Linked DNA regions of Methylobacterium currus. The protein of the gene in region 2 interacts with the protein of the main gene of each other region in a pairwise test. Links are inferred from orthologs where the notes say so. Each region holds a gene or a part of one and is shown on either strand. Other genes may lie near its edges. The genes, in order: DA075_RS11900 and bioB.

What was found.
Region 1: the proteins of bioB (region 2) and DA075_RS11900 interact in binary tests that used the Escherichia coli proteins (3 or more experiments, as listed by UniProt). The link is inferred for Methylobacterium currus from one-to-one orthologs.

Annotation. Positions count from the first base shown.
Region 1 is NZ_CP028843.1:2,500,907-2,506,967, reverse strand. What follows is about bases 2,149-5,083. They hold DA075_RS11900 (class II glutamine amidotransferase), read right to left. Parts: upstream 4,045-5,083; coding sequence 3,253-4,044; downstream 2,149-3,252. Other genes in these bases: DA075_RS11885 (cytochrome c oxidase subunit I), read right to left, coding at 5,058-5,083; DA075_RS11890 (cytochrome c oxidase subunit 3), read right to left, coding at 4,399-5,061; DA075_RS11895 (cytochrome C oxidase subunit IV family protein), read right to left, coding at 4,089-4,388; DA075_RS11905 (sigma-70 family RNA polymerase sigma factor), read right to left, coding at 2,387-3,139; DA075_RS11910 (DUF1236 domain-containing protein), read right to left, coding at 2,149-2,245. Outside these bases: tam (trans-aconitate 2-methyltransferase), read right to left, coding at 1-744; large conductance mechanosensitive channel protein MscL, read left to right, coding at 839-1,249; DA075_RS11915 (hypothetical protein), read right to left, coding at 1,356-1,610; more of DA075_RS11910, read right to left, coding at 1,835-2,148; more of DA075_RS11885, read right to left, coding at 5,084-6,061.
Region 2 is NZ_CP028844.1:542,515-548,593, reverse strand. What follows is about bases 2,182-5,134. They hold bioB (biotin synthase BioB), read right to left. Parts: upstream 4,183-5,134; coding sequence 3,181-4,182; downstream 2,182-3,180. Other genes in these bases: DA075_RS32625 (GntR family transcriptional regulator), read right to left, coding at 4,844-5,134; DA075_RS32630 (biotin transporter BioY), read right to left, coding at 4,179-4,745; DA075_RS32640 (DUF2336 domain-containing protein), read left to right, coding at 2,182-2,789. Outside these bases: DA075_RS32645 (transglycosylase SLT domain-containing protein), read left to right, coding at 475-1,545; more of DA075_RS32640, read left to right, coding at 1,569-2,181; more of DA075_RS32625, read right to left, coding at 5,135-5,491; DA075_RS32620 (class I SAM-dependent methyltransferase), read left to right, coding at 5,593-6,079. UniProt on the Escherichia coli protein: Catalyzes the conversion of dethiobiotin (DTB) to biotin by the insertion of a sulfur atom into dethiobiotin via a radical-based mechanism.

The DNA.
Region 1 (6,061 bases), on a different replicon or contig from region 2:
CGGGAAGGGCAAGAGCACCCGTCCGTCCGCTTGCGCCGGATACGCTTGCGCCAAGGCCGCCTCGTAGCGGGCGAGGTAGTCGGCCTGCTGCTCCGGGCTCAGGGGAGCCAGGAACGGCCGCAGGCCGGTCGCGCGCACCCACTCGACGATGCCGCGATGGCCGGCAAGCGGGTGGACGTAAGTCGTGCGCCACAGATCGACGGTGCAGCCCGCCCGCGACAGCCACGCATCGTAATCCTGGACCGTGCCGAGCGTGGTGCGGGCGCCGGCCGCGCCGGAGAGCGCCGCGCGGAACGGCGCCTCTTGCGCCACCTCGCGCATCAGCCGGTGCGACGGCTCGTCGAGATTGTCCGGCATCTGCACGGCGAGGCAGCCGCCCGGCGCCAGGAAGCCGGCGAGGCGCGGCAGCAGGGCCGCGTGGTCCGGCAGCCATTGCAGCACCGCGTTGGCGAAGATCAGGTCGGGGCTGCCGTCCGGCTCCCAGGCGGCGAGGTCGGCTTCGACGAAGGTGAGGCCCGGCAGCGTCCGGCGCGCCTCCTCCAGCATCGCGGTCGAGGAATCGAGGCCGGTGATCGCCGCCGCCGGGAAGCGCGCCGCGAGCAGCGCCGTGCTGTTGCCGGGCCCGCAGCCGAGATCGACCACCCGGGCGGGCGCGGCGAGCGGCACCCGGGCCAGCAGGTCCGCGGCCGGCCGCGTGCGCTCGTCGGCGAATTTCAGGTACTGGCCCGCATCCCAATCCGCCATCCGACGACTCCCCTTCGCGCGGCTGCGCCCCAGCTTGACGGTGTCACGCGGCGTCACGCAGGCGCGCCGACCCGGCGCCGCGAGGAGATCCGACATGCTCGAAGAATTCAAGAAGTTCGCCCTGCGGGGCAACGTCGTCGACCTCGCGGTCGGCGTGGTGATCGGCGCGGCCTTCGGCGCCATCGTCACCTCGCTGGTGCAGGACGTCATCATGCCGATGGTCGGGGCGGTCACCGGCGGGCTCGATTTCTCGAACTACTACCTGCCGCTCTCCTCGAAGGTGCAGACCGGCCTCGCCTATGCGGAGGCCAAGAAGCAGGGCGCGGTGGTCGGCTACGGCCAGTTCGTCACCGTGGCGCTCAACTTCCTGATCGTGGCCTTCGTGCTGTTCGTGGTGATCCGGGCGATGAACCAGATGCAGCGGCGCGAGGACGTGACGAAGGAGGATCCGGCCGACGTGAAGCTCTTGACGGAGATCCGGGATTTGCTGGCCGCACGGCGGTGAGCGTGTGAAAGGCGGTGATCAGCTTATCCCACCCACGACCTCATCCTGAGGCCGTGGGTGGGATGGATGGGTTGCTGCAGGGCGCACGACAAGGAGGCGCCGGACATCAGCGCTTCGCCGGCAACTCGCTCAGGATGTCCTTGAGCGCGTCCTCCACCGCCTCGCGGCCGGTGTCGTGGGCCTTCAGCCGGCCTTCGAGGCGGCGCAGCTGGGGCGTGAATTCCGGCGGCAGGCTCGGATCGCCGAGATAATCCGGCTTCTCGGCCTCGGCGTTGTAGGCCGAGCGGAGCTGCTGCCCGAGGTGATCGCGCACCGGCGGCGGCAGCGCGGCGTCGTGGTTCTCGTACGGGTCGGAGGGCATGGGGATCCGTATTGTCCAGGTTTCGTGGCGCGGCGATCAATTCATCCGCATCATCACCGAAGCAGAACGGCGACGGAGCCGGTTTCGTTGCAGGGATTCGTTGCAGGAACGGACGCAACGCCGTGCAGGAATTCGTGCGTCCCGACAAACGAAAAGCCCCGGCGCGGGGCCAGGGCTTTCCAGCGTGCGGGTCGCGCCGCCCGAGGGCGGCGCACTCGCCAACCTTAGTCGATGACCTGCACGATGCGGCGGGTGCCCGGATCGACCAGCACGACGCGGTCGTTGACCACGGTGTAGCGACGGCCGCGGATGCCGTAATCGGACGGAACCTCGTAGTAGCTCACGCCCGAGGAGGGCAGCACGGTGCCGACGCGGACGTCGCCGTCCCAGTCGTAGGAGCGGTGCTGGCGCACGGCGTAGGAGCGGAAGCGCGGACGGTCGTCGACGCCGAGCAGGCCGCCGACCGCACCGGTCGCGGCACCCACGGCGCCGCCGACGATCGCGCCGACCGGGCCGGCCGCATCCGCACCGTCCTCGGCGCCGCGCTGGGCGCCGCCGATCAGGCCCTGCGCATGGGCAGCCATCGGCAGGGACAGGGCGAGGGCAGCAGTGGCCAGGAAGGTCTTGGTCTTCATCGGATCGATCTCCGTTTCGTCCAGTCCACCCCGTCGAGCGGGGCAGCTCTTCGGGGGGTGTAACGTCGCCGTAGGCGAAACGGTTCAATCGTTCCGGACGAAAAAAGTCCCTTTGAACCCCGCAGGAGTACCCGTTGCGACTCACGCGTCCTTCGGCATCGCCGACTGGATCAGCCGGTCGGTGCCGAGATCTTCCTCGTCGTAGCCGAGGAGTTCCGCGAGCCGGCCGCGGGCGCGGCTGACGCGGCTCTTCACCGTGCCGACCTTGCAGCCCATGATCGCCGCCGCCTCCTCGTAGGAGACGCCCTCGGCCCCGACGAGCACCAGCGCCTCGCGCTGGTCCGGCGGCAGCTTGGCGAGGGCGCTCTGCAGGTCCTCGACGTCGAGCCGGTCGCCCTGATGCGGCGCGGTGGCGAGCCGGGCGGCGTAGGAACCGTCCTGGTCCTCGACCTCGCGCACCCGCTTGCGGTGGTCCGAGTAGAAGATGTTGCGCAGGATGGTGAACAGCCAGGCATTCAGGTTGGTGCCGGCCTGGAAGCGGGCCCGGTGCTGCCAGCCCTTCAGCAACGTGTCCTGCACCAGGTCGTCGGCTCGGGCCGGGTTGCTGGTGAGCGACAGCGCGAAGGCGCGCAAGGACGGCACCGCCTGCAGCAGCCCGTCGCGGAATTCCGGCAGGACGATCTCGCCCTGCGCCTTGAGCGCCGCCTCCAGGCGCGCGATCAGCTCGGCGAACCGGTTGTCCGGGTCGGCGTCGCCCAGGGCCTCGTAGGTGGCCCGGAGCTGCGTACCGAGATGCGACCGGATGCTGGCCGAGAGGCCGGGGCGGTCCTCCGCCGACGGATTCGGGGCCGACGGATTCGGGGCCGACCGATTCGGGGCAATGTCTCGCGTCATGGCTCTCGCGTCTGCCTGCCTTCAGGAAGATGGGCCCGGGGGCCGCGACCGGAAAGGGCAACCTTAGCGAGAAACAGGCCGGGACCGATAGGGCGCCGTGCCACGGCGCCCCGTCAGCCCCCGGCGCCGGCGCCGGTTTCGTCCCCGTCCGGCACGCCGAGGCGGAAGGCCAGCACCTCGCCGGGGGCGAGGTCGGTCCAGCTCTCGTCCCGGGTGAGCGGGCGCGTCGCCACCACGGTCACGATGTCGTCGGGCGTGGTTTCCTTCGCGAAATCCACCCGCCAATCCTCGTCGATCAGCGTCGCGGTGCCGAACGGCGCCCGGCGGGTCAGGGTGCAGAGGCGCTTGCCGCAATGGGCGTAGAGGGTGCGGCTGTCGGAGAGCAGCATGTTGAACACCCCGAGCCCGTGCAGCTCGGCGCAAAGCTCCCGCACCGCCCCGTCGAGGCGCGTGGGCTTCGGCAGCGTGCCCCAGCGCTCCTCCAGCTTCCCCAGCATCCAGCAGAAGGCATGCTCGCTGTCGGTGGTGCCGACGGGCTTGAAGCGGCCGAGCGTGAGGCGCTTCACTCCCTTGAGCTGGCCGTTATGCGCGAAGGTGAAGGTGCGGCCCCACAACTCGCGGCTGAACGGATGGGTGTTCTCCAGGGTCACCCGGCCGCGATTGGCCCGGCGCACATGGGCGATCACGATCCGGCTCTTGATCGGGTATTGCCGCAACAGGCGGGCGATCTCCGAGCGCGCGCTCGGCTCCGGATCGTGGAAGCTGCGGCAGCCGCGGCCTTCGTAGAACGAGATGCCCCAGCCGTCCTGATGCGGGCCGGTCTCGCCCCCACGGCGGGCAAGCCCCGCGAAGCTGAAGCGGATGTCGGTCGGGACGTTGGCGCTCATGCCGAGCAATTCGCACATGGCGACCGTTATAGCGCCTCGACCGTGAGCGGGGAGTGAACGGCTCAACCCCGCGACAGGTAATCCACCAACGTCATCGCGAACAGGATTCCGACCCAGAAGAAGCCGATGCCGGCGAACAGCTTCACCAGCGGCGGCTCGTGGCGGACCTCCATCGAGAACAGCAGGATGGTCACCACCATGAGGCTGGCGACCAGAAGCTCGACGATCCAGACATGCGGGAAGGGGAGGGTGGCGCCCAACGCCACGTTGATCCCGAGCATCGCCAGCAGCGCGCCGGCCGTCAGGACCGGCTCGCGCATGTGCTGCCAGAGGATGCGGCGCTCGTCGCGGGTGCCGAACAAAGGGGCGCTCCTACCGGTTGAGCACGTAGAGGGTCGGGAAGGCGAGGATCCAGATCAGGTCGATGAAGTGCCAGTAGAGCCCGAAGATCTCGATCCGGTTCTGGTGCCGCTTCAGGAAACCCGGCCGGCTCGCCTGCCGGGACATCACCAGGAGGATGCTGATGCCGGTGAGGAGGTGGAGGCCGTGGAGGCTGGTCGCGACGTAGTAGAGGTTCACGAACAGCCGCGAGGGCGGTGAGTCCTTCAGCTCGTAGGGCCGGTCGGACAGGAACGGCATCATGTGTTCCTGGTAGTCGGCGTAGTACTCGTAGCCCTTGAGCACGAGGAACAGGGTGCCGAGCGCCGCGGTGGCGAGCATGAACCGCACCATCCCGCGCTGCCAGCCGAGGCGCGAGAGCTGGATCGCCCCCGACATGGTCAGGCTGGAGCCGATCAGCACCACCGTGTTGACCGCGCCGATCCAGAACTTGAGGTGGCGCGCCGCCTCCTGGACCGCCTCCGGGTGGAGCAGGCGCAGGATGAGCGCGGTGAGGAAGAGGCCGGCGAAGAGCAGGAGCTCGGTGAGCAGCCAGGCCCACATCCCGAGCACCGCCGCGCGCTTCTGCTGCTCCACCGTGGCGAAGTGCGAGACGAGCTTGACGCCGACGGGGGCGTCGGTGGCTCCCGCGCTCACGAGTGCTGCCTCCCGGTCTCGCGGGCCTGGATCGGGTAGTCGTAGGGAATTTTCGGCGCCTGCGGCTCGGTGAGGAAGTTGTGCGCCGGCGGCGGCGAGGCCACGGTCCATTCGAGGCCCCTTGCGTCCCAGGGGTTCGCCGGCGCCCGCTTCCCGAACCAGATCGAGTAGACGAGGTAGACCATCGGGAAGATGTAGCCGACCGCCAGGATCGTCGAGCCCGCCGAGGACAGGATGTTGAGGAACTGGAACTCCGGCGGATAGACGTGGTAGCGCCGCGGCATCCCGAGATAGCCGAGGATGAATTGCGGGAAGAACGTGACGTTGAAGCCGATGAAGATCAGGAAGGCGGAGATCCGGCCCCAGGCCTCGCTATACATCCGCCCGGTGATCTTGGGCCACCAGAAATGCAGGCCGCCGAGGAAGGCCAGCACCGTGCCGCCGACCATGATGTAGTGGAAATGCGCCACGACGAAGTAGGTGGCGTGGACGTGCTGGTTGATGGCGAGCGTCGCGAGGTAGAGCCCGGTGAGGCCGCCGAGCACGAACAGCCCGATATAGCCCATGGCGTAGAGCATCGGCGTGTCGAGCTTGAGCGAGCCCTTGTGGATCGTCGCGGTCCAGTTGTAGACCTTGACCGCCGACGGCACCGCCACCGCGAAGCTCAGCACCGAGAACGCCACGCTGGCGAGATCGCTCTGCCCGTTGACGAACATGTGGTGGCCCCAGACGAAGAAGGTCACCGAGGCGAGCCCGATCGCCGCGTAGGCGACGAACTTGTAGCCGAACAGCTTCTTCTGCGCGAAGGCCGGGACGATCTCGGAGATCACCCCCATGCCCGGCAGGACCATGATGTAGACGGCCGGGTGCGAGTAGAACCAGAACAGGTGCTGGAACAGCACCGGGTCGCCGCCATAGGCCGGATCGAACACCCCGATATGGAAGGCGCGCTCGGCGATGAGCAGGATCAGCGCCACGGTGATGACGGGGGTGGCGAGCA
Region 2 (6,079 bases):
CCGGGCGCGATTTGGTGCTGCCGGCATGGCTGATCTCGGACAGGGTCCGCCATGCAGGCCGCCGAGACGATCGGCATCACGTCCGAACAGCACCGCTTGGCCACCATCTTTCTGGTTGTCTGCAAGACAGCCGCAACCTGACAACCGCGAAAGGCTCCGTGCGCCGGATCAGGGATCGGTGCACACGCATCGGCGACGCTCCACCGGCGAACGGCCGCGGGACGATTTGGAGCCCGGCCTCCGCACCGTGCCGGTCGAGCACGGTGCCGTGATCACCTATCTGGTGGAGGCGGACCAGGTGCTGGTCACCAACGAATTCTATGGGGGACGGGACTTCGAGGCCCTGTTTCTCGGTCGCGATCCGGAGGGCGAGGCTTGGACGGAACGCGGGACGCCGTCGCCCGTCCCCGTTTCAAGCTTCCTTTACCATAACGCCAGCATCCTGGGGACCAAGAGAGAGCTGGCCCGCGCGTCGTGGTGCCGCTCCACCGGGCCGCCATGTTCCTGTTCACCAGCACGCCGTCGCAAGGGACTGCCAGCCAGGGGGCCGCTCAGGCGGCCGGCCGCGCGGCCTCGGGCAACCCGGTGATCGACGCGATCCGCCAGGGCGCCGAGAAGACCGGCGCCGCCTTCGATTACCTGCTCTCGACGGCGCAGCGCGAATCGAGCCTCAACCCGAGCGCCAAGGCCGGCTCCTCCTCGGCCACCGGTCTGTTCCAGTTCATCGAGCAGACCTGGCTCGGGGTGATGAAGCAGGACGGCCCGTCGCTGGGCCTCGGCTCCTACGCCGACGCGATCACCGCCCGTTCGTCGGGCGGCTACACGGTCAGCGATCCGGCCGCCCGCCAGGCGATCCTCGACCTGCGGCGGGACCCGGAGGTCTCCTCGGCGATGGCCGGGGCGCTCACCCGCCGCAACGCCGACGCGCTCTCGGAGGCGCTCGGCCGCGAGCCGAACCGTGCCGATCTCTACGCCGCCCATCTGCTCGGCGTGCGTGGCGCGCTGACCCTGATCCGCGCCGCCGAGAGCGCTCCCGGGCGCTCCGCCGCCGCCGACCTGCCGGAGGCCGCCGCCGGCAATCGCGGCCTGTTCTACGACCGCACCGGCCGGGCCCGCAGCGCCTCCGAGCTCTACGCCGTGCTCGGCACCAGCCCGGCGGCCCCCGCCGCGACCGGCACGCTCGCCGCGCAGGCCGCGGCCCCGACCGCCTACGCCCCCGAGGCCGGCAGCGGCCTGCGCTCGCTGTTCCAGACCGATGCCCGCCGCGGCCCGGTCTCCGACAGCGTCGCCAAGCTGTGGGGCAGCCGGGGCGGGGCCGCGGCGCCGAGCTACTTCCCGCGATCGAGCGACGCGCCGGTGATCGCCTCAGCGATGCCCGCGCCGTCCTCGATCGCGCCGGCCGGGATCCGGGACACCATCCAAGACGCTGGCCAAGACACCATCCCAGACAGTGCGACCCCCGGGGTGCCGCTGCCGCCGGCCCGCCCGCGGGAATTCGGCGGGCGCCACCGCGCCGCCCTCACGCCTTCCTCGATCCAGTCTTGAAGACCCGTCACGGAGCCGCGCCGATGATCATCCGCCAGTTCCTGCTCTGGACGCAGCACGAATCCGCCGGGCGACGGGCCGAGGCGGCCTCGTCGCTCGCCCGGGCCTATCTCTACGCCAAGCTCGATCCCGCCGCGCGCTGGGAGGCGAAGACCGCCATCACGGCGCTCCTCGACGATCCCTCGCCGCTGGTGCGGCGGGCGCTGGCCGAGGCCTGCGCCAACGCCGCGGAGGCGCCCCGGACCGTGGTCGTCGCCCTGGCCCAGGACCAGGCCGAGATCGCCGGGCTGGTCCTGGCCCGCTCGCCGGTCCTGTCGGATGCCGACCTCGTCGATTGCGCCGCCGTCGGCGACGAGGCGGGCCGGATCGCCATCGCGGGGAGGCCCCACCTCTCGCCCATGCTGTGCGGGGCGCTCTCCGAGATCGCCGGCGCGGCCGCCCTCAGGATGCTCGCCGCCAATCCGGGCGCCGAGATCACCCGCGGCAGCCTGCTGCGGATGGTCGAGCGCCACGGCGACGACGGCGCCTTGCGCGAGGCCCTCCTCGCCCGGGCCGACCTGCCCCTCGACGTGCGCCAGGCGGTGACCGCCCGCCTCGCCAGCGCCCTGTCGGTCTTCGTGAGCGGCTGCGGCTGGCTCTCGCCCGAGCGCAGCGAACGGGTGACCCGGGAGGCGCGGGAGCGCACGACGCTCGGGCTCGCCGAAGGCTCGGACCGCGCCGACCTGCGCCGCCTCGTCGCCCATCTGCGCGGGTCCGGCCAGCTCACCCCCGGGCTGATCCTGCGGGCGATGCTGTCGGGCCGGATGGCCTTCACCGAGGCCGCGCTGGCCGACCTCTCGGGCCTGGCCGTCGAGCGGGTGGCGGGGCTGCTGCACGATCCGCGCGGCAGCGGCATGGCAGCGCTCTACCGCCGGGCCGGACTGCCGCCCGCCCTCGAACCGGCCTTCGCGGCGGCGATGTCCGCCTGGCACGAGGAGGCGAGCGGCCTGCGCGAGAGCAGCGGCGCCGGCCTGTCGCGGCGGATGATCGAGCGGGCAGTGACCGCCTGCGAGCGGCTGCCCTTCGCCGACGCCCACGCCATCGTCGCCTTGCTCAACCGCTTCGACGCCGAGGCGGCCCGCGACGAGGCCCGGGTGCTCGCCCGCGTCCTGGTGAGCGAAGCCGCCGTCGACGCCGTCACGGAGACGCTGTCCGCCGACCTGCTGGACAGCTACCGCCGCGACCGGCAGCTCCTCGCCGCCTGACGCCGCGTCTGTACGCCTCAGCGCGCCACAGCCCGCCGGTCGGCGCACATCACCGCGGCCGCCAGGTAGCCGGACAGCGAGACGATCACGGCTTGAGGGTAGATCGGTCGAACGAAATGGGCGGAGACGCTCATCGATTCCTCCCGATTCGGGTGTCTGATCTTGCATACGATGCCGCACGGCGCGTCGACAAGCGCCGTGCGTTGAGAACTTTGCCTTCAAATTGATGGATTAAGCTGCGGGTCGTCTTTCGTGGCCGCGGTACGGTGGGGTTCCTCTTGGCGCAGGGCCCGGTTTTGCATGATGAGATGCCGCCTCACCATGCGGCCTGCATCCGCACCGCCGCAGCTCGCCGTTATGTCGGTCTGTGACGTCGCCAATCCTCCGACCATCAGGACGGCGCGGTCCGTGTGCTGGAGGGCGACCGGGGCGCCAAAGCGGCGAAGAGGGCTGCGTCGTCGTCCTGCTCGGCATTCGGCGTCGTCAGCAGGGTGTCCCCCGTGAAGACCGAGTTCGCCCCGGCGAGGAAGCACAGGATCTGTGCCTCGCGCCCGAGCTGCGCCCGGCCGGCCGACAGGCGCAGGATCGAGGCCGGCAGGACGAGGCGTGCCGTCGCCACCATGCGCACGAGGTCGAGGGGATCGATGCGGGGGCGGTCGGCGAGGGGCGTGCCTTCCACCGGCACCAGGGCGTTGATCGGCACGCTCTCGGGGTGCGGCGTCAGTCCCGCCAGCACCTGCAGCAGGCCGGCCCGGTCCGCCATCGCCTCGCCCATGCCGATGATGCCGCCGCAGCACAGGCCGATGCCGGCCTCCCGCACCGTCGCAAGGGTGTCGAGCCGGTCCTGGTACCGGCGGGTGGTGACGATCCGGTCGTAGAAGCCGGGGCCGGTATCGAGATTGTGGTTGTAGGCCGTGAGCCCGGCTCGGGCGAGGCGCGCGGCCTGGTGGGCCTTCAGCATCCCGAGGGTGACGCAGGCCTCCAGGCCGAGCGCGCGCACGCCCTCGACCATCGCCACCACGGCATCGAACTCCGCTCCATTCCGCACCTGGCGCCAGGCCGCCCCCATGCAGAAGCGCTCCGCCCCCGCCGCCTTGGCCCGGGCTGCCCGCGCCAGCACCGTGTCCGGGTCCATGAGCGGGTCGCGGGTCAAGTCGACCGTGCGGTGATGCGCCGATTGCGGGCAATAGGCGCAATCCTCCGGGCAGCCGCCGGTCTTCACCGAGAGCAGGCTCGCCTTGCGGATCCGGTTCGGATCGTGGTGACGCCGATGCACGGCATTGGCCCGGCCGACCAGCTCGAGCAGCGGCAGGTCATGCAGGTCCTCGATCTCCCTCGAGGTCCAGTCGTGCCGGACGGCGCCGTCCTGGGGGCAAGTCGCCTCCGGGCTCATCGGGTCGTGCTCCGGGCGATCCGGCGCAGGCCCGGCAGGGCGGCGGCGCCGGCGGCGACGAGGCCGACCTTGACGAGATCGCCGAGCAGGAAGGGCGCGAGGCCGAGGGCGACGAGGCGGTCGGCCGGAACGAACAGCGCGAGCCAGGCGAGGCCGAGGACGTAGACCGCCGTAAGTCCCGCGAGCATCGCGGCGACCCGGCCGAGGAACCCGCGCCCTGCGGCGAGCGCACCGACCAGCCCGGCGGCAACGAGATAGCCCGCCAGGTAGCCGCCGGTCGGTCCCGCCATGTAGGCGAGGCCGAGGCCGCGCTCCGGCGTGCCGGAGAAGACCGGGAGGCCGGCGGCGCCCGCCGCCAGGTAGCCGAGCACCATCGCCACCGCGAGGCGCGGTCCGACGGCCAGGGAGAGCGCCAGGATGGCGAGCGTGTGCAGCGTCATCGGCACTGGCCAGAACGGAATCTGGACCTTGGCCGCCAGCGTGATGAGCAGCCCGCCGGACAGGACGAGGGCGACGGTCCGGGCTGCGCGCAGGGGCGCGCCGCCGACGACGAGAGCGGTCATTGCAACATCCATTTTTTATAGATAATTATGTCGGATCGACGCCGGAAGAAATCCACAACCTCGCGGTAAAGGCAATATGACTCCAAAATAATAGATAATCAGGTACCATGGCGGGACGCGGCGGCGGGCCGGTGCCCGACCCATTGGACGTGGCGGGCCAGGACCGCCGCCGCCGTGTCGATGTCGCCGGCCCGCAGGGCGACCAGGATCGCCCGGTGATCGCGGTCGGTCGGCGCCTCCCACTCGGCGCGCCAGCCGGCGAACAGGAAGCGGGCGCTCGCTGCCTGGAGGTCGTCGATCGTCTTCAGCAGGCGCGGCATGGCGCAGGGCGCCAGCAGGAGGCGGTGGAACGTCCGGTTGGCCTCTTCCCAGGCGTGCACGTCGCCGCCGGCGCGGTCGCCGGCGCGGGTCGCCGCCTCGGCCCGGTCGAGGATCGCCGCGGTGAGGTGCGGAGCGGCGTGGCGCAGGGCCAGCACTTCGAGGGCGGCCCGCATCTCCGCCACCTCGCGCACCTCCTCCGGGCTGAACCCGGCGACGCGCACGCCTCGCCGCGGCTCGCTCACCACCAGCCCCTGGGCCTCGAGGCGCCGGAAGGCTTCCCGGACCGGGACGTGGCTGGCGTCGAACTCCTCGGCGACGTGGTCCTGCCGCAGCCGGGAGCCCGCCGCCAGGGCGCCGGAGATGATGCGCTCGGCCAGGGCCCGGCTGATCCGCACGGCGATCGGTTCGTCTTTGGCTGTCGTCATGAATTATCGATAATCGAGCGTCGCCGCCGCGTCACGCGGACCGTGGCGAGCGTTGCACCGGCATGCGAGACTCTGACCCCGGGGAATCAGCGGGGCACGCGATGAGCAACGGCTGGGACGAGTCGGCCGCCGCCTGGATCGCCGACATGGGCGAGGCGGGCGATTTCGGCCGCGCCTGCGTGCTCGATGCGCCGATGCTCGTCCGCCTCCGGGGGCGGGACTTCCGCCGGGCCCTCGATGTCGGCTGCGGCGAGGGCCGCTTCTGCCGCATGGTGCGGGATCTCGGGATCGAGACCGTCGGCATCGACCCGACCGACGTCCTGCTGCGCCGAGCCCGGGCGCGCGATCCGGAGGGCACCTACATTCCCGGTCGCGCCGAGGCGCTGCCCTTCGGGGATGGCGCCTTCGATCTCGTCGTCAGCTACCTGACCTTGATCGACATCCCCGACATCCGCGCGGCGATCCCCGAGATGGCCCGCGTTCTGGCGCCCGGCGGCACGCTCCTGATCGCCAACCTGACGAGCTTCAGCACCGCCGGAGGCTGGTCCGAGGATGCCGACGGCGTCCGGAGCTTCCGGATCGACGGCT